3 regions of the Thalassorhabdus alkalitolerans genome follow, and region 3 is predicted to be linked to each of the others. Evidence: predicted binding sites of a transcription regulator. Region 3 holds the regulator's gene; each other region holds the start of a gene.

Region 1 (2,205 bases), on a different contig from region 3:
GTGGCAAGGTCCAGCTCAGCAACAGACAGGAGGGCACACTGGATATCCAAGTCCTCAAGCCCATGGAGGTCAGCCAGCCATGGCTGGGGGCCACCAAGCAGGCCAGCATGCCCACCAGCAGCCTGGAATGACGGCTGGTATGCAGCAGCCCATGCACGGAATGCAGCAGCCCATGCCTGGACAACAACAAATGATGCCTGGGATGATGCCCGGACAACAACAAATGATGCCTGGCATGCAGCCCGGGATGATGCCCGGACAACAAATGATGCCTGGCATGATGGCGCCTCAACAACAGCAGCCCGGCTTTCCTCAAATTCCAGGTATGCTTCCTCTTGAACAGTCGTATATAGAAAACATTCTGCGTCTGAATCGAGGAAAGCCAGTCACCGTGTACATGACGTTTGAACAGAATCCGGACTGGGGATCCATGGTATTTGAAGGAATTGTGGAAGAAGCAGGACGAGATCATATTGTTCTCAGTAACCCTGAAACCGGCCAGTGGTATTTATTATTAATGGTTTACTTAGACTATATTGTGTTTGAAGAAGAGATTGAATATGACTATCCGTTTAACGATGTCCCTCCTCTTGCCGGATATGCTCCAAGGTAGGTCGTAAAGCTCCCAGCTATGGGAGCTTTTTTATTGTAAAGTGCTCTTAAAACTATTGATCCTTATACTCCCTTTTAACCCTTTCCCATGATTTCCTCTAACAGTTGAATCCACCCGATTCTCCTGGAACTGCACTTGGCCTTATATTCCCCGATTCCGTTGACCCACCGCCGCCCTGTCTCTATATCCGGGACAAAAAAATTTTTGGTTCTCCACTTGAAAGTCAGCAAAGGTCAAATTATAATGTTTATAAGGTCAAAGTTAGTCAAAAGTTAATGTAAGGTAAAGCATAAAATCCTTCCCGTCTTTTGGAATTAACTTTGGTCTTTCCTAAAATAAGCAGGCATTATAGTCAGGGTAACTTATGGTTGTAGAGCTTTCCTTTGTAGAAAAGCATAAGGATTGAAAGTCAGTTAAAGTCAAACTATAATAAAGTTAAGATCAATATTGGTCAAATTACCGTAAAATAATTCCCGTTGATGACAAAGACACTATCAGTTAGTCATTAAATACGCAGGAGGTAATAGTATGAAAATGTGTGAGCAATGCAAACAGCGTCAAGCACAAATTGAATTGCATATGAATATAAACGGAAACAAACAAAAGCTTACCCTTTGTAATCATTGCTACGAGAAAATCAGAAACAGTATGAAACAGCCGTCAGGATTTCATCCACACGGTCAATCAAATCCTTTTGACCACTTTTTCCAAGATATCATGAAATCTAACATGGGAAGCCAGGATATACCTTCTGAAAAAGCCTCTCAAACAGGAGGCCAAGGCGGCGGACTATTAGACGACCTTGGAAAAAACTTGTCACATGCTGCAAGCGCTGGATTAATTGATCCTGTCATTGGAAGAGATAAGGAAGTTGAAAGAGTTATTGAAACGTTAAACAGAAGAAATAAGAACAACCCGGTTCTTATCGGGGAGCCAGGGGTGGGAAAAACAGCGATTGCAGAAGGCCTTGCACTTCGAATTTCTGAAGGACAAGTCCCTGCAAAATTAAAAAATAAAGAAATTTACTTGCTTGATGTTTCTTCACTAGTCGCCAATACAGGCATCCGAGGACAATTCGAGGAAAGAATGAAGCAGCTGATCACAGAATTGCAGGAACGGAAAAACGTTATTCTCTTTATTGACGAAATTCACCAAATTGTTGGCGCAGGTTCCGCGGAAGGCTCTTCAGATGCAGGAAATATTATGAAGCCTGCATTGGCCAGAGGAGAAATACAGGTGATTGGAGCTACGACTCTTGCAGAATACCGAAAGATTGAAAAAGATGCAGCGTTAGAACGCCGCTTTCAGCCTGTTATGGTTAATGAACCAACTACTGAGGATGCAGTAAGCATTCTAAAAGGATTAAAGGAAAACTATGAAAAATTCCACAGCGTCTCCTACTCTGATGACGCCTTAACAGCGTGCGTTACCCTTTCTAACCGCTATATTCAGGATCGTTTCCTTCCTGATAAAGCCATTGATCTAATGGATGAAGCAGGCTCTAAAATTAATCTTTCCTTTACAGAAGAAGATGCAGGCGACATCCGAACAAGATTAGAACAGATTGCAAGCGAAAAAGAAAAAGCGACAAG
Region 2 (2,205 bases), on a different contig from region 3:
GACCAAATCGCAGAAAAACTAAGAAATGGCGAGTCAGTTAAAGTATAAGCCAGCTTACAAAGCAGTTTTTCTGCTGGATAATAATGAAAACGATAGCAAAAAAGATAATAAAATAATGGAGGAGATGGCGGTGCTAGAGAAAACAGTAAATGTCAATTTAAAAACAGGATTGCAAGCTAGGCCGGCCGCCTTATTTGTTCAAGAGGCAAATCGCTTTCAATGTGATATTTTTGTGGAAAAAGCAGAAAAGAAAGTGAATGCGAAAAGTATTATGGGGATCATGAGCCTGGCGGTCAGAACAGGAGCAACCGTGAAGCTTATAACAAGCGGCAGCGATGAAGAAGAAGCGATGGAATCCCTTGAGAAATTTATCTTGAAAGAAGAATAAGGAAGAGTCATTTAAAGGCATAGCTGGTAAAAAGGGGAGTTTCCTGTTTTGAGGAGGCTGCTCTTTTTGTTTTCACAAATAATGAGGTGGGAGGATACATAATAAGGACATTTTTCACCCTGCAATCGCTACAAAAGCAAGCGATCGTTCCCCGCGTTTCACTTCGAGGGCTTGAGAAGTTGCTTTTCTCAAGTTGTGCTGAGTCATTGCCCCAAAATTCCCAGAAAGAGACACAAGTGAGCCGCCTGTTTCAGGAAACATAGAAAAACCCAGGATACTCCCTATCCCGGGTTTTTCTTGGCCTATATGCCCTTTTCGACAGTCAAAGAACTTATTTCTTTTCTTTGTTCAAAACTTCATCAATCAGGCCGTACTGCTTGGCATCGTCAGCAGTCATAAAGTTATCGCGATCTGTATCGCGCTCAATAACGTCTAAAGGTTGCCCAGTGCGCTCAGAGAGAATCTGGTTTAGTTTCTCACGCATTTGCAGAATACGCTTCGCATGGATTTCAATATCAGACGCCTGTCCTTGAGTTCCGCCAAGAGGCTGGTGAATCATGACTTCACTATTAGGAAGGGCAAAGCGCTTACCAGGTTCACCGGCAGCCAGAAGGAATGCACCCATGGAAGCTGCCATACCTACACAAATAGTAGAAACCTTTGGATTGATGTGCTGCATGGTGTCATAAATAGCCATGCCGGCAGTGATGGAACCGCCCGGGCTGTTAATGTAAATCGAAATATCTTTGTCTGGATCTTCAGCTGCAAGAAATAGAAGCTGAGCAACGATGGAATTTGAGACATTATCATCGATCCCAGAGCCTAGCATAATAATACGGTCTTTTAGGAGACGGGAATAAATATCGTAGGCGCGCTCTCCACGGTTTGTTTGTTCAATTACTGTTGGAATGAGATTCATAACTATTCCTCCTCTTCTCTTTTACAAACATTATAAATTGAGTTCTGACATAGGCTGGTCAAAAGTGCTGTGCTGACCCTTTGTAACTTAAGTAAACCAAGCCTTTACCCATGTATGCTGTACACTTATTATCATCTTACCTTAATAGGTCAGCTAAGGTCAAATCATTCCCCTTGTTCTAGCCTGACAGAGAAGCGATTTTTTTAGAAGCTTACAAATAAGCCTCTCAATAGGTTCTCTTTCTTTCATCAAATCCCTTCCACCATCATAACCGTTTTTTTTACCCTTCAAACTACCTCGTGCTCTCGCCTTTCCCGTGCAATTCCTTTATAATATAATTGAAAGCGCTTTAATTTTTGGTTTTAATATTCTTTTACTAGTTCTATGGGGGGGTTGCATCATGTTCGGACAAGAACGGCTGGAGAAACAATTGTTGTTTAAGCACAAGGAAAAACAAAGCTTGGAGGAAGCTGCTCGTTTTTTTGAGAATGTGGCAGCGAAGCTTCGGGAAAATGGAGAATGTTCCTTTATTCAAGACGATGAAGAAGTTTCCTTACGCCCGGCTAAAAATGTGACCTACGAAATAGAATATACTCAAAAAGGGAAAAAGCATTCCTTTGAGTTTGAACTAGAGTGGATAGAAGGAGATGACAGCGAGGATCCGAAACTCCGCATCCGTTAGCAGCTGAAAGTAATAGGAATAAGCCGGCAGGGAAAAAGGCGCGTACTTTTCCCTGTTCTTCTTTGTTTAAAGAGTAAAGGTTGTAAAGGGAAGCGGCTCTTTTTAAAAAAGATTGTCAGAAACAGAAGAAAAAAGATATTATTTAAAAGCTATTTCAATTCATAACATAATAAAGTATTATAGAAGAGGAATTAATTTTAATTTTTCGACAATTAT
Region 3 (2,205 bases):
GCTGGTTTAGTAGGGCTGGAAAGAGAGCAAAAACATAGAAATGCAGGCTTTCGGACTCACCTTTTAGTAGGAGTAGGCTCTGCTCTTGTTATGTTATTGGCGTTATTTGGATTTCAGCCATATATGGAAGAAAATCCTGAACTGGTTACTTTTGACCCTTCCCGTTTGGCTTCTTATGTCATAAGCGGAATAGGGTTTCTTGGAGCGGGCACAATTATTGTCCAAGGTGCATCAGTCAGGGGATTAACAACGGCTGCTTCCATTTGGGTGGTCGCAGGAATAGGTTTGGCCGCAGGCTCAGGAATGTATTTTGCTGCGTTACTAACCACAGGTATTGTCATTATCAGCCTGCGTTACCTTTCAAAAGTAGATCGTTTTTTTAAGAAGCCTTCACAATTTGAAGTTATATATCTGCAGGCAAACCGAAAGGAAAACAAGCTGTCGCAAGTCATTTATTCTTTAGAAGTGCTGGACGTTGAGATAAACAAAATAAACATGGAAGAGGTGACAGGAGACGAAACAGCCTTATTGGCGTATAAAATTGAAATAGAACGAAAAAAAGAGGTTCATCAAGCTCATGTTTACGAAGCAATTCAAGAATGTGATGGCATACATGAACTAAGAATAGAAAAAGCATGAGAATGAAAGAGCTCCTTTTTTGGGCATAATAAAGAGGGGTTCTACTTGCATTTTCAAATTATTTGTACTATATTTATAGTCAAATATAGTCAAGGTCAATATCGAGCCAGGGAGAAGGGAGGTCACTGGGATGCGGAATATATCAGACATAATTGAACAGTATTTAAAAGCTGTCCTCACCCAAAGTGACCAGGATCTAATTGAAATTAAAAGAAGTGAATTAGCAAAGCGATTTGACTGCGTGCCTTCCCAGATTAATTACGTCATCGGGACTCGCTTTACTGTGGAAAAAGGCTATATTGTCGAAAGCAAACGCGGAGGCGGCGGATATATCCGGATCATTAAAGTGAAGCCTGCCGACCATGCTGAACTGTGCGACCAAATTATTGATTTGATCGGAAAAGGAATTGACCAGGGATCTGCCGAAAGTATAGTGAAGCGTTTGTACGAGGAAGAAGTTATCACAAAACGAGAGGCTAACTTAATGATATCAGCCTTACAGCGTGAGGTGCTGGCATTATCCCAGTCGGTCCAGCGCGACCTTTTGCGGGCAAATATTTTAAAGGCTATGCTGAAAAGCTTGAAATATAGAGAGTAAGGCGCCAAAACGGGGAGGAGGAATGGATATGCTCTGTCAGGAATGCCAGGAAAGAACAGCCTCACTTCACTTTACGAATATTATAAATGGAAAAAAAACCGAGGTTCATCTCTGTGACCAGTGTGCAAAAGAAAAAGGAGAATCAATGTATGTACCGAATTACTCTATTCAGGACCTGTTATCGGGTCTGCTGAATTTTGAGCCTCCTAAGTCTTCAAGTTCATCCACTCAAACCCGGCGTCCAAGACAGCTGGTTTGTAATAAGTGCGGCATGAATTATGAAACCTTTGCCAAAAAAGGAAGGTTTGGTTGTTCCTACTGTTACCAGGCGTTTGATAAAAAGCTTGACCCCATCTTTAAAAGAGTGCACAGTGGCAATCATTTGCATTCAGGGAAGGTTCCTAAACGCATCGGCGGGCGCTTAAAACTCAGCAGGCAAATAGATGATCTGAGAGAAAAGATGCGCCAGTATATAGCTAGCGAGGAGTTTGAAGAAGCAGCAGAGATCCGGGATAAAATACGGGAACTTGAAAAAAGCATTCAAGATAAAGGGGAGGGGGAATGATGTCGCTTCAACGTTTTTTCTCAGAAGCCATCAGTCCTTGGATGAAAAATCAAAAGGGCCCTGATGCAGATATAGTATTAAGCACGAGACTTCGATTGGCGAGAAACCTGGAAGACTATCCTTTTCCTATTATCGCCAACGAAGATTCTGCAAGAACACTGCTGAACTATTTATCTTCTGAGCTTGGAAAAGAGGGGTACAGTTCCTTAGGTGAACTTGAACTTCTTAAAATGGAAGACTTATCGAGCAATGAAAAGAAAGTGCTGGTTGAAAAACATCTTATCAGCCCTCATTTAGCGGAAAGCTCGATCCATGGAGCCGTCATGCTGAGTGAAGATGAATCCATTAGTATTATGATTAATGAAGAAGATCATTTGCGACTTCAATGCTTATTTCCAGGCTT

Evidence for each region. The regulator CtsR, encoded in region 3, represses protease genes until heat stress. The targets are predictions, from matches to a motif close to ATGGTCAATAAAGGTCAAACA.
Region 1: a site for CtsR is predicted at 1,019-1,039, ahead of ACFPU1_RS02150 (ATP-dependent Clp protease ATP-binding subunit). Genes of this name have one in related genera too.
Region 2: a site for CtsR is predicted at 1,453-1,473, ahead of clpP (ATP-dependent Clp endopeptidase proteolytic subunit ClpP). Genes of this name have one in related genera too.

Annotation. Positions count from the first base shown of each region.
Region 1 is NZ_JBHSOZ010000002.1:465,230-467,434, forward strand. It holds gene gerQ (spore coat protein GerQ) at 80-613, shown strand; gene ACFPU1_RS02150 (ATP-dependent Clp protease ATP-binding subunit) at 1,142-2,205, shown strand, end outside.
Region 2 is NZ_JBHSOZ010000002.1:115,185-117,389, reverse strand. It holds gene whiA (DNA-binding protein WhiA) at 1-48, shown strand, start outside; gene ACFPU1_RS00610 (HPr family phosphocarrier protein) at 131-388, shown strand; gene clpP (ATP-dependent Clp endopeptidase proteolytic subunit ClpP) at 720-1,307, opposite strand; gene ACFPU1_RS00600 (amphi-Trp domain-containing protein) at 1,708-1,989, shown strand.
Region 3 is NZ_JBHSOZ010000007.1:439-2,643, forward strand. It holds gene ACFPU1_RS13245 (MgtC/SapB family protein) at 1-639, shown strand, start outside; gene ACFPU1_RS13250 (CtsR family transcriptional regulator) at 770-1,237, shown strand; gene ACFPU1_RS13255 (UvrB/UvrC motif-containing protein) at 1,266-1,802, shown strand; gene ACFPU1_RS13260 (protein arginine kinase) at 1,802-2,205, shown strand, end outside.